2 linked regions of the Actinokineospora baliensis genome follow. The protein of the gene in region 1 interacts with the protein of each later gene in a pairwise test. Links are inferred from orthologs where the notes say so. Each region holds a gene or a part of one and is shown on either strand. Other genes may lie near its edges.

Region 1 (5,872 bases):
CGCCCGCCCCATCGACACCGCCAACCGCCCGACCCGCTCCACACCCGCGGTGGCCGACCACCCCAGCGCCGTCGACTCGTCGAGCTCCGTGCCCTCGAACCGCCCCTCCGCCCCGGCGAACACCACGTGGTCGCCGCCGAGCCCCAGGACCGCGGAGGTGTTGCGCCCGGCGAGACCGCCGGTCAACCCCGACAACAACCCGACCAGCACCGTCACCAGCACGACGACCCCGACCAACAACCCGAAACGGCCCCGCGCGAACCACAACTCACGCCACCCGACGAACACCAGCCAGCTCCTCACCTCGGCAACCCCACCAACCCTGCCGGGGGAGACCGCTCCCGCCATCGCTCGTGCGATCGCTTTCGCGCGATCGCGCGGTTGCCCTCCGGCTCAACCTTTCGATTGATGCGGCCGGGCCCGGGCCGTGGCTACCCTGGCGAGCATCGTGACCTCAGTGGACTCCCCAGCGCTGCACCGCCTGCTCACCGCAGGCCCTGACGTCCTCGCGGCCGCCTTGGTCCTGGTGCCCGTCGTGAACGACCCGCGGCCGGTCGTCCTCGCGGTCAGCGCGGCGCTGTTGCTGTCCGTGGTCGCTGGCTTCGTCAAGAGACAGCTGGGATCGCTGGTGGCGGTGGGAGCCTTGTGGGTGACTCTGCTGGCCATCACCCCGGGCGCGGTGTGGTTCGCGTTTCCCTTGTACTTCCTGCTCCTGCGTGACCTGCCGCGCCGACCGGCGATCGCCGCCGTGGGTGCCGTGGCGCTGGTCGCGGTCGCCGGGTTCGGGTGGCACCAACACGTGCTCACCGTCGGGACGGTCCTGGGACCGCTGCTCGGCGCCGCCGTCGCCGCGGCCACGGTGGTCGTCTACCGGGAGAGCGAGCGACGCAGGGAGCTGACCGAGGACCTCGCCGCCGCCGAGCGGGCCGCGGGCGTCCTGGCCGAACGCGAGCGGCTGGCCAGGGAAGTGCACGACACCCTCGCCCAGGGCCTGTCGAGCATCCACCTCCTGCTCAGCGCCGCCCTGCGCGGCGACACCGAACGCCACGTCCACGCCGCCCGCGCCGCCGCGGCCGACGCCCTGGCCGAAGCGCGCCGGTTCGTCCGGGCCCACAACCCACCCGCCCTCGACGGCGGCTCCCTCCCCGAGGCCCTCCGCGCCGCCTGCGCCACCACCACGGCCACCACCGCCCTCACCGCCCACTGCCACATCACCGGCGACGAGGTCCCCCTGCCCACCACCCACCAGGTCGCCCTCCTGCGGATCGCCCAATCCGCTCTCGGGAACGCCGTCGAACACGCGGGCGCCACCGAGGTCCAGCTCACCCTCACCTACCAGGACACCGAGGTCATCCTCGACATCGTCGACAACGGCCACGGCATCACCGGCCCCACCGCCCCCGACCGCGGCCACGGCATCGCCGCCATGCGCGCCAGGGCCCAGGCCCTCGCGGGCGCCCTGGTGGTCGAATCCGACAGCCGCGGCACCGCGGTGGCCGCGACCCTGCCGGTGGTGTCGGGGTGAGCGGGCCGAATGGTTCCCCCGGTGGGGTGATTCGGATCCTGGTGGCCGACGATCACCCGATCGTGCGGTCTGGGCTGCGGGCGGTGTTGGGCGGCGAGCCCGACTTCACCGTCGTCGACGAGGCCGCCACTGCGGCGGAGGCGGTCGCCAAGGCGCCGTTTGTCGATGTTGTGCTGATGGATCTGCGGTTCGGCGACGGGGTGTCCGGTGCCGAGGCCACCGCCGCCATCACCGCTGGTCAAGGGGCTCCGCGCGTGTTGGTGTTGACCACGTACGACACCGATGCCGACATCCTGGCGGCGATCGAGGCGGGGGCGACCGGGTACCTGCTCAAGGACGCCCTCCCCGAGGACCTCGCCGCCGCCGTCAGGGCGGCCGCGGGTGGGCGGGCGGTGCTCGCGCCGAGTGTCGCCGCCCGGTTGGTGGACCGCACGCGTAACCCCGTCGGGTCGTTGTCGGTGCGGGAGGCTGAAGTGCTCGGGCTGGTTGCCGATGGACTGTCCAACCTGTCCATCAGCAGGCGACTGCACCTGAGCCAGGCGACGGTGAAGTCTCACCTGGTGCGGGTCTACGCCAAGCTCGGCGTGGACTCCCGCACCGCGGCCGTGGCCGCCGCCCTCGCGCGGGGGCTGATCCGGCCCCACCGGTGAGATGAACCCCGGCGCAATACCTCAGGGGCGGCCGCCGCTCGCCGATGAAGGCGTCGACACCGGACCTGGAAGCGTGGTGGAGCGTGGAAGACTTCGATGATGTGGTCCAGGAATTCCTGGTCGAGTCCTATGAGAACCTCGACCAGTTGGACCAAGACCTCGTCGCGCTCGAGCGCGACCCAACGGCGCGCGACCGTCTCGCGAGTGTTTTCCGCACCATTCACACCATCAAGGGCACCAGCGGGTTCCTCGCGTTCTCGAAGCTGGAGCAGGTGACCCACGCGGGTGAATCGCTGCTGGCCCGGCTGCGCGACGGCGCGCAGGTCCTCGACCGCCGCGGCGCCGACGTGCTGCTGCGCGTGGTCGACGTGGTCCGGGCGCTGCTGGCCCAGATCGAGCGCGACGGCCAAGAGGGCGACATGGAGCTCGGCGACGTGATCGCCGAGGTCGAGGCGTGCATCGCCGGTGCCCCCGCGCCCGCCAAGCCCGCTCAGGAGCCGGTCGCCGAGGCCGCGCCCGCCGCCGACGCGCCCGCCCCGGTCGCCGAGCAGGCCCCGGTCGCCGAGGCCGCGCCCGCCGAGACCGCCCCGGCCGCCCCCGCGCAGCCGGAGACCCCCGAGGCCGCGACCCCGGCACCCGCCGAGGAGACCGCCAGCCGCCGCGGTGTCGCCGACACCTCCGTGCGCGTCGACGTCGACCTGCTCGACAAGCTGATGCGCCTGGTCGGCGAGCTCGTGCTGACCCGCAACCAGATGGTGCGGGCCACCGAGCACAACGGCGACCACACGCTGAGCCGGGCCGCCCAGCGGCTCAACCTGATCACCAGCGAGCTGCAGGAAGGGGTCATGAAGACCCGCATGCAGCCCATCAGCCACCTGTGGTCCAAGCTCCCCCGGGTCGTGCGCGACCTGAGCAACTCGATCGGCCGCCAGGTCCGCCTCGAGCTCGAGGGCGCCGAGACCGAACTCGACCGCAGCCTGCTCGAGGCGGTCAAGGACCCGCTGACGCACCTGGTGCGCAACGCCGTCGACCACGGCCTGGAGTCCCCCGAGGACCGGGTCAAGGCGGGCAAGAGCCCCGAGGGCACGCTGACCCTGCGCGCTTACCACGAGCACGGCCACGTCGTGGTCGAGGTCGCCGACGACGGCAAGGGCGTCGACCCGAAGCTCATCGGCGCCACCGCGGTCAAGCGCGGTCTGCTCACCGCCGAGCAGGTCGCGGCCATGGACGCCGACGAGGTGCTGCGCCTGGTGTTCCGGGCCGGTTTCTCCACCGCGGCCAAGGTCAGCAACGTCTCCGGCCGCGGCGTCGGCATGGACGTCGTGCGCACCAACCTGGAGGCCATCGGCGGCGCGGTCGACCTGCGCTCGGTGGTCGGCAAGGGCACCACCTGGCGCCTGACCATCCCGCTCACCCTGGCCATCGTGCAGGCGCTGATCGTGGAGAGCGCCAACGAGCGCTACGTGCTGCCGCAGATGTCGGTCCGCGAGCTCGTCTCCGTGGAGGGCCAGACCTCCGCGCGCATCGAGTACGTCTCCGGCGCCCCGGTCTGCCGCCTGCGCGGTCGGCTGCTGCCGCTGGTCCGGCTCAACGAGGCGCTCGGTGGCGCCCCGGAGCGCCCGGAGGAGAACGGCGAGGCGATCTACATCGCGGTCCTCAACGGCGAGGGGCACGAGTTCGGCCTGGTGGTCGACCGGGTGCTCACCACCGAGGAGGTCGTGGTCAAGCCGCTGGCCAGCCACCTCAAGGACGTCGGCTGCTACGCCGGTGCCACCATCCTCGGCGACGGCCGGGTCTCGCTGATCCTCGACGTGCTGGCCCTGGCCCGCAACGCCCACCTGGGCAACGCCGAGCGCGCCGCCGCGGCCGCCGCCGCGCTGGCCGCCGAGGCGGTCAAGGTCGAGTCCCGCGACCGCCTGCTGGTCACCCGGGTCAGCGACCGCCGCGTCGCCATCCCGCTGAGCATGGTCACCCGCCTCGAGGAGTTCCCGGTGCAGGCCGTGGAGCGCGTCGGCAGCCGGGAGGTCGTGCAGTACCGCGGCCAGATCCTGCCGGTGCTGCGGTTGTCCGGGCTGCTCGGCTCGTGGTCGGAGGACGTCTCCGACACCGTGCCCGCGGTCGTGTACTCCTCCGGCGGCCACTCGGTGGCCCTCGCGGTGGACGGCATCCTCGACATCGTCGACGACACCGCCCCGCACGGCCCCTCCGACGGCGACGGCCTGTCCGGTTCCACGGTCATCGACGACAAGGTCACCGAGCTGCTGGACATGCGGCGGGCGATCATGGCGGCCGACCCGGATTTCGAACTGCCCGAGTACGAGACCCGTGACTCTTTCGTGGAGGCGTCGTGAGCACCGTCCGGTACGCCACCTTCGAGGTGGCCGACCAGCTGTTCGGCCTGGAGGTCGGCGAGGTGCAGGAGGTGCTCGCGTTCTCCGAGTACACGCCGGTCCCGCTCGCCCCCGGCCACGTCGGCGGCCTGTTCAACCTGCGCGGCCAGGTCATCGCGGCGCTGGACCTGCGGGTCCGCCTCGGTGAGCGGGCGCAGGAGCGCACCGGCCCGGCGATGAACGTCATCGTCCGCACCGACGAGGAGTCGGTCAGCCTGCTCGTCGACCGCATCGGCGACGTGGTGGAGCTGGAGGACACCGCGGCCGAGCCGATCCCGGACACCCTGTCCGGCCCGGCCCGCGAGCTGATCACCGCGGCCTTCCCGCTGGCCGACCGGCTGATGCTGGCCCTCGACGCCCGTGCGGCCGTGCGCGGCAGCGAGGCCTGACCCGACACCACCTGGAGGCTCCGGGGCCACTGGCCCCGGAGCCTCCGGCACAGGCGGCCAGCCGCCCGCACCTCCCCGACTCCCAGCTCAGCCGCCGTTGACGGCGCCACGGAAGGGCTCACGCAGATGGCCGACTCGACCCCAGGGGCCGACACCGCCGACCCCGGCACCCGCAAGCGCGGCTTCGTCGGGTTCCTCGCCGACCGCTCGCTGGCCACCAAGATCTTCGCCGCCATCGCGCTGCCCGCCGTCGTGGCCATCGGCGTGGGCGTGCAGGGCATCGTCGCCACCGACAGCGGTGCGCACACCTCGGCCAGGCTGGGCAAGAACGCCGCCGCGGTCGGGGCCATCAGCAACTTCAACGGCGCCGCCATCGCCGCGATCCAGCACCTGCTGAGCTCGTTCATCAGCACCGACAACGCGAGGGTGAAGAAGGAGGTCGAGGACACCACGGCCGCCATCGGTGTCCTCAACGGCGCGCTGACGAAGTTCCAGCAGGGCATCGAGGCCGACCCCGAGTTCAGCGCCGTGCCGCTGGCCACCGTCAAGCGGGCGATCAACAACCTCAACCGGGTTTCCTCCGTCGTGCAGGAGGACGTCTTCCCCGCGGCCCTCGCGGGCCAGTCGCAGGTCGCCCTCGCCCGTTACAACAACAAGGCCGGGCCCGCGCTCGACGACCTGAGCGTCGACCTGGTGGAGATGCAGAAGGTCGAGCTCGCCGCGGTCAGCGCCGAGGTGGCCGACGCGGACTCCGAGAGCCAGCAGGCGCTGTGGACCACGCTCATCCTGCTCGGTGCCGGTCTGCTGCTCGCGCTGCTGGTCGGCTGGTTGATCATCCGCGGCATCACCCGCTCGGTGCGCGGGGTCTCCAGCGTCCTGGAGTCCGTGGCGCACGGCGACCTCACCCGCAAGGTCGAG
Region 2 (5,730 bases), 3.0 Mb from region 1 along the record:
AGCCGTCCACCGCGCCCGCCTCGGCCAAGAACTCCGCGCACCGGCCGGTCAGGTCGTGGACGACCTCGGTGTCGCCGGTCGTGATCTCGAACTCCTCGCTGTGCACCCCACCCACCGTACTGTTTTGGACGTGCGCACCGCCTTTGGAGAGCTGTTCGACGTCCCGACCGGGTACCTCAACTCCGCGAGCATCGGCGTGCCGCCCGCCCGCGTGGTCGCCGCCGTCGGGGCCGCTGTCGAGCGGTGGGGACGCGGCGAGGACCCTCCGCCCGTGTTCGACCCGCACGTCGCGACCGCGCGCGCGGCGTGGGCGGGCCTGGTCGGGGCAGACCCGGCCGAAGTCGCCATCGGCGCGAGCGTCTCGCAGCTCGTCGCCATGGTCGCCGCCGCTGTGCCGGACGGCACCCGGGTGCTCACCGCCCGGGGCGAGTTCACCAGTGTGACCTTCCCGTTCGCCGCCCAAGGCCACCGCGGCGTCACCGTCACCGAGGTGGATCCCACCGACCTGGTCGACCACGCCCCCGGCCACGACCTGGTCGCCGTCAGCGCCGTGCAGTCCGCGGACGGGGTGATCGCCGACCTGCCGGGCCTGCGCGCCGCCGGAACGCGCGTCCTGCTCGACGTCACCCAGGCCCTCGGCTGGCTCCCCATGGACCTGACCTGGGTCGACTGGGTCGTCGGCGCCGGATACAAGTGGCTCGTATCCCCGCGCGGCGCCTCTTGGCTCGCGGTCCGCCCCCAGGCCCGCGAGTGGACCCGGCCCGTCGCCGCAGGCTGGTACGCCGGAGAAGACCCGTGGGACTCGATCTATGGCCTGCCGCTGCGCCTAGCGGACAGTTCGCGCGCCTACGACATCGGCCCGGCCTGGTTCTCCCAAGTCGGCGCCGCCGCAGCGCTGCCGTGGCTCGCTAGCCTCGACCAGGTCGCAGTGCGTGACCACGTCGTTGGGCTCGCCGACAGCCTCTTAGCCCAGCTGGACCTGCCACCGCAGGGCTCCGCGATCGTCGCCCTCGACCTGCCCGGTGCCGCCGAACAACTCGCGGAAGCGGGTGTTCGCTGTGCCAACCGGGCAGGCCGCACCCGGCTCGCCTTCCACCTCTACAACACCGCCGAAGACGTCGACGTGGCGGTCGCCGCAATCCGACGTGGACGACTCGGATGAAACGGGTCGAATGACACCGGCGGGCCACACCAACTACTGTCAGCGTTCGTGTCGGATCCCCAGCGCCCCGGACCGCCTTGGCCCCCCGAGCAGTACAACCGCTCCGGGGAGACCGAGTGGATCCCGCGCGTGCAAGCGGGCCGACGCCCCGACGAACCGTTCCGCTTCCAGGAGCAGGCACCCGCCCCGACCGGCAACCCGGCGCTGACCTGGGCGTTGCGCATCGCGGGCCTGGTCGCCATCGCCGTGATCTCCGGATTCGTGTTCTGGTACGTGCAGGGCGAGAGCACCCAGCAGACCACCCCGAGCACCGAGCAGACCCGACCGAAGGCCCCGGGCGTCTACACCTTCGTCGCCCACCCGGATGTCCCCCGACCGAGGGTCGACAGCGACTGCCAGCAGCACGCCTACGGCAAGACCAAGCAGCTGCTCTCGCAGCCGGGCCAGTGCACCAAGGTCACCCAGGCCATGTACACCGCCGACGTCGGCGGCAAGCAGGCGCTGGTCTCGGTGTCGGTCGTGCACATGGCCGACAAGGAGAAGGCCGCGGGCCTCATCGCGCTCACCAACGAGGACGAGACCGGCAACGTCAACGACCTGGTCCGCGAGGGCGTCGTCAAAGCCGCCCCGCTCAAGTCGGTCAGCAACGGCTACGACTCCCAGCTCAACGGCACCGTCGTGGTCATCGTCGAGGCCGACTACGCCCCCTCGGGCGGCAAAGCGGTCGGCACGAAGGCGGACAAGCCCCAGCTCGACAAGGTCTGCGCCGACGCGCTGCGGCTCGGTGCCGAGATCGACCCCGACACCGGCGGCTGAACCCGTCGGCGTGAAGTGACGCGAAACTCCTACTCCCGGGCCCGCGCCGCCCGATACCACGCCTGAGGAGTGCCACCGGTGCTCGGTGGCGCCGTCGGCGCGGGCTCGTCCGCGCACCGGACAGGGAGAGGCTCGCATGGCTGATTCAGGGACTCGCAACCCGCTGCGGCGCAGTGTCGGCACCCGGGTGTTCAGCGCTTTCCTCGTGCTCGCCGTCGTCGTCATCGCGCTCGGCGTGTTCAGCCTCACCCAGCAGGCGAACGTCAGCGACCGGGCCGCCTCGATCTCCGAGGACACCGTCACCCCGCTGGTGGACGTCAAGTCCGTGCAGACCAACAACCTCTCCGCGCTGACCACCGACGTGGTCATGGAGACCGTCAAGGACCCCGGCGCCCTGGAGAGCCTGGCCAAGGGCCGCGACCAGCAGCTCGCCGACACCGACGCCGCCTTCGCCAAGCTGGCCGGCAGCATCCCGGCCGAGCTGCAGCCGATGCTCACCCAGCTCAAGAGCGACAACGAGACCTTCTGGACCTCGCACAAGAACCGCCGCGCCGCCACCGCCGCCGGTGACACCGCCAACGAGGTCAAGTACAACCAGGAAGCCCAGCAGAACCTGCCCAAGGTCACCGCCGACTTCGCGAACCTGACCGACGCGCTGGTCCGCTACGCCGAGACCCAGCGCCAGGAGATCGCGGACATGACCGCCACCTCCCGCTGGCTGACCATCGGCGTCATCGCTGCCGCCGTGCTGCTGGCCCTCACCCTCGGCTGGCTGCTGACCCGCAGCATCCGCAGGCCGGTCCGCGGCCTGCAGGACTACGCCAACCGGGTCGCCGCGGGCGACCTCACCCAGAAGCTGTCCGTGAGCTCGCAGGACGAGATCGGCGAGATGGGCCGGGCGCTGCACCACGCGGTCAACGAGATCCGCACCGTCGTCTCCGACGTCGCCGAGTCCGCCTCCGGCCTGGCCGGGTCCGCCGACCGGCTCGCCGCCACCAACGGCAGGCTCACCGACGCCGCGGGCTCCACCTCGCACCGCGCCGGTGAGGTGTCCAACGCCGCGGGCCGCGTGTCCGACAGCGTCGGCACCGTCTCCGCCGCCGCCGACGAACTCGGCGCCTCCATCCGCGAGATCGCCGCGAACACCTCCGAGGCGGCCAAGGTCGGCGCCGAGGCCACCGCCACCGCCCAGCACACCAACGACATCATCACCCGCCTCGGCTCCTCCTCGGCCGAGATCGGCGACGTCCTCAAGACCATCCGCTCCATCGCCGAGCAGACCAACCTGCTGGCGCTCAACGCCACCATCGAGGCCGCCCGCGCCGGTGACGCGGGCAAGGGCTTCGCCGTCGTCGCCGGTGAGGTCAAGGACCTGGCCCAGGAGACCGCCAGCGCCACCGAGGACATCGGCCGCCGGGTCGCCGCGATCCAGGCCGACACCGAGGCCGCCGTGGCCGCGATCGGGCAGATCGTGCAGGTCATCGACCGGGTCAACCAGTTCCAGTCGGCCATCGCGGTGGCCGTCGAGGAGCAGTCGGCCACCTCCGACGAGGTCAGCCGCAGCGTCTCGGAAGCCGCCAACGGCACCAACGCCATCGCCTCCGCCATCACCGAGGTCGCGGGCGCCGCCGACGAAACCTCCCGCGGCGTCACCGAAGCCGAACAAGCCACCTCGGAGCTCACCCGCCTCAGCGGCAGGCTCCAGGAAATGGTCACCCGCTTCACGTACTGACCGCTCCAGTACCGAACGCGGGTCCGGTGACCGGGCAGGGCTCCACCCCAAGGGAGCCCTGCCCGGTTTCGCCTTGTCCGGGGACGTCCGTGGGGCCAATGGCTGGCCTGAGAACACTGGGGGCGTGCTCGACGGCCGACCGGGAGGGTGCGGCTCGAAGGTGTCGGGTTGGCCGCGACATCGGCCGTGCGGTTCAGCACCTCTCGATCGGGGCCTGGGGCTGGCGTGGAGCACGGGGCGTGCTCGACGACCGCCCGGTACGCCGCTGCGGAGTGCGCGGCCCGAAGTGCCGAGCCAGCTGCGGGCGAGCCTCAGCGACACAGGGTGCGGATGGGGTGATTCCCGCCGCCGGGCGGCGGGAATCCGACATCGGCGATGCGGTTCAGCCGGGGCCTAGGGCTGGCCAGCACGCCGCTGCGGAGGGTGCGGCTCGAAGGTGCCGGGCTGGCCCCGGCGGCACAGCGGGCTGGTGGGTTGATCCCCGCCGTGGCGGCGTGGATCCGACATCGGCGGTGCGGTTCAGCACCCGTCGTCCGGGTCTAGGGCTGGCCTGGGAGTACGGGAGTCAGGGGGGTGATTCCCGCCGTCTTGCGCCATCGGGTGGCGCGGACCGCTGACTCGGTCAGGGCGAGGGCGGCGTTGGCCCGGACATCGGCGGCGACCTCGGCGTCGGTGCGTTCCAGGACGGCGCGCCAGGCGACTGTGCAGTCCTGTTCCGCGTCGATCACCAGGGTCAGGGCTGAGGCTTGGTCGGTCACCGGTTTGGGGGGTAGGTACGCGGGTTCGGCCGGGGCCGGGGTGGCACCGGAGGCGCCCAGGAGTCGCTCGGTGGTGTCGCGGCGGGTTCGGTGGGCTTGGGCGCCGTCCCCGATCGGCTTGTCGAACGAGGCCGGGAGGAAGGCGCTGACCAGGCCGTACACCCACACGGCGGCGTGTTCGGCGCCCAGGGCGGCCTGGACCGCGGCCAGCGAGTCCTGTGCCAGCGGTGCCCGGGTGGGCGGCACCGACGTCGACACCGGCTGGGTTGTCGGTTGGGTCATGCCAGCACCTCCACCAGGCACGCGCACCCCGCCGCGACCGAGCCGACCAGCCCGGCCCGGTACCTGGGCAGCGTGGCCACCAGGGCCGTCGCTTCCTGCTGGGCTTTGGTCAACGACTCGACCAGGGCCTTCGGGTCTGCCGGGGGAGTGGGGGCCTGAGTCGTGGTCGGTGCGCCGGACGAGGAGGGCTTGGGCGGGCGTTCGCGGTCCATCTCGGCCCGCAGCACCCGCGCGTGCTCGGCCCTGGCGTCCGCCACCGCCGTCGCACCCAGTGCCCGGGCGGTGGTCGCGTCCGCCAATGCCCGTGCCTCCAATTCGGCCAGCGGGTCCGGTGGTGGCGGTGCGGCCTGCGTCGGCGTGCAGGCCGCCAGCCCGACCGCGGACGCCGCCAGCAGCAGTGCGCGGCGGCTGAGGGATCCGGTGGTGCTCACGGTCGGTCATCCTGCCAGGCCCGGGTTCGGGCGGTCGGGGAGTCGGGATGATCGCCTGCGGCGGCTGTCCCATGGCGGGCGAGATACGCTAGGTGACCACGGTGGGCGGGTGTACCGCCGACCGGCAGACAATCGCACCATCGACCAGAACAGGGAGCGGCCACGGTGGCCAACCAGGGACAAGGCGACCACGTCACGGCCGAGCTGGAACCCGTGGTGGCGGGCGCCATCGCCGCGGCCGGGTTCGAGCTCGAGCAGCTCGACGTCGCCCAGGCCGGGCGCAGGCGGCTGGTGCGGGTCGTGGTCGACGGCGACGACGGGGTCGGCCTCGACGAGGTCGCCGTGGTCAGCCGGGCCGTCTCGGCGGTGCTCGACGAGCACGACGCCGTCCTCGGCGGGCCCTACACCCTCGAGGTCACCTCACCGGGGGTGGACCGGCCGCTGACCCGGCCCCGGCACTGGCGGCGGGCCAAGCTGCGGCTGGTCAAGATCCGCCCGGTGGAGGGCGCGGAGTTCACCGCAAGGGTCGGGGCGGCCGATGAGGACCCC

Evidence for each region.
Region 2: the proteins of JOD54_RS17725 (region 1) and JOD54_RS30335 interact in binary tests that used the Escherichia coli proteins (3 or more experiments, as listed by UniProt). The link is inferred for Actinokineospora baliensis from one-to-one orthologs.

The regions. Positions count from the first base shown.
Region 1 is NZ_JAFBCK010000001.1:3,787,942-3,793,813, forward strand. The notes cover bases 1,882-4,892. They hold JOD54_RS17725 (chemotaxis protein CheW), read left to right. Parts: upstream 1,882-2,258; coding sequence 2,259-4,526; downstream 4,527-4,892. Other genes in these bases: JOD54_RS17720 (response regulator), read left to right, coding at 1,882-2,175; JOD54_RS17730 (chemotaxis protein CheW), read left to right, coding at 4,523-4,892. In the rest of the region: JOD54_RS17710 (ABC transporter permease), read right to left, coding at 1-303; JOD54_RS17715 (sensor histidine kinase), read left to right, coding at 449-1,525; more of JOD54_RS17720, read left to right, coding at 1,552-1,881; more of JOD54_RS17730, read left to right, coding at 4,893-4,954; JOD54_RS17735 (methyl-accepting chemotaxis protein), read left to right, coding at 5,081-5,872. UniProt on the Escherichia coli protein: Involved in the transmission of sensory signals from the chemoreceptors to the flagellar motors. CheA is autophosphorylated; it can transfer its phosphate group to either CheB or CheY.
Region 2 is NZ_JAFBCK010000001.1:6,835,235-6,840,964, reverse strand. What follows is about bases 1,421-4,412. They hold JOD54_RS30335 (methyl-accepting chemotaxis protein), read left to right. Parts: upstream 1,421-2,114; coding sequence 2,115-3,710; downstream 3,711-4,412. Other genes in these bases: JOD54_RS30330 (ferritin-like domain-containing protein), read right to left, coding at 4,250-4,412; JOD54_RS30340 (hypothetical protein), read left to right, coding at 1,421-1,978. Outside these bases: JOD54_RS30350 (YjbQ family protein), read right to left, coding at 1-106; JOD54_RS30345 (aminotransferase class V-fold PLP-dependent enzyme), read left to right, coding at 131-1,162; more of JOD54_RS30340, read left to right, coding at 1,211-1,420; more of JOD54_RS30330, read right to left, coding at 4,413-4,750; JOD54_RS30325 (hypothetical protein), read right to left, coding at 4,747-5,181; ribosome maturation factor RimP, read left to right, coding at 5,347-5,730. UniProt on the Escherichia coli protein: Receptor for the attractant L-aspartate and related amino and dicarboxylic acids. Tar also mediates taxis to the attractant maltose via an interaction with the periplasmic maltose binding protein. Tar mediates taxis away from the repellents cobalt and nickel.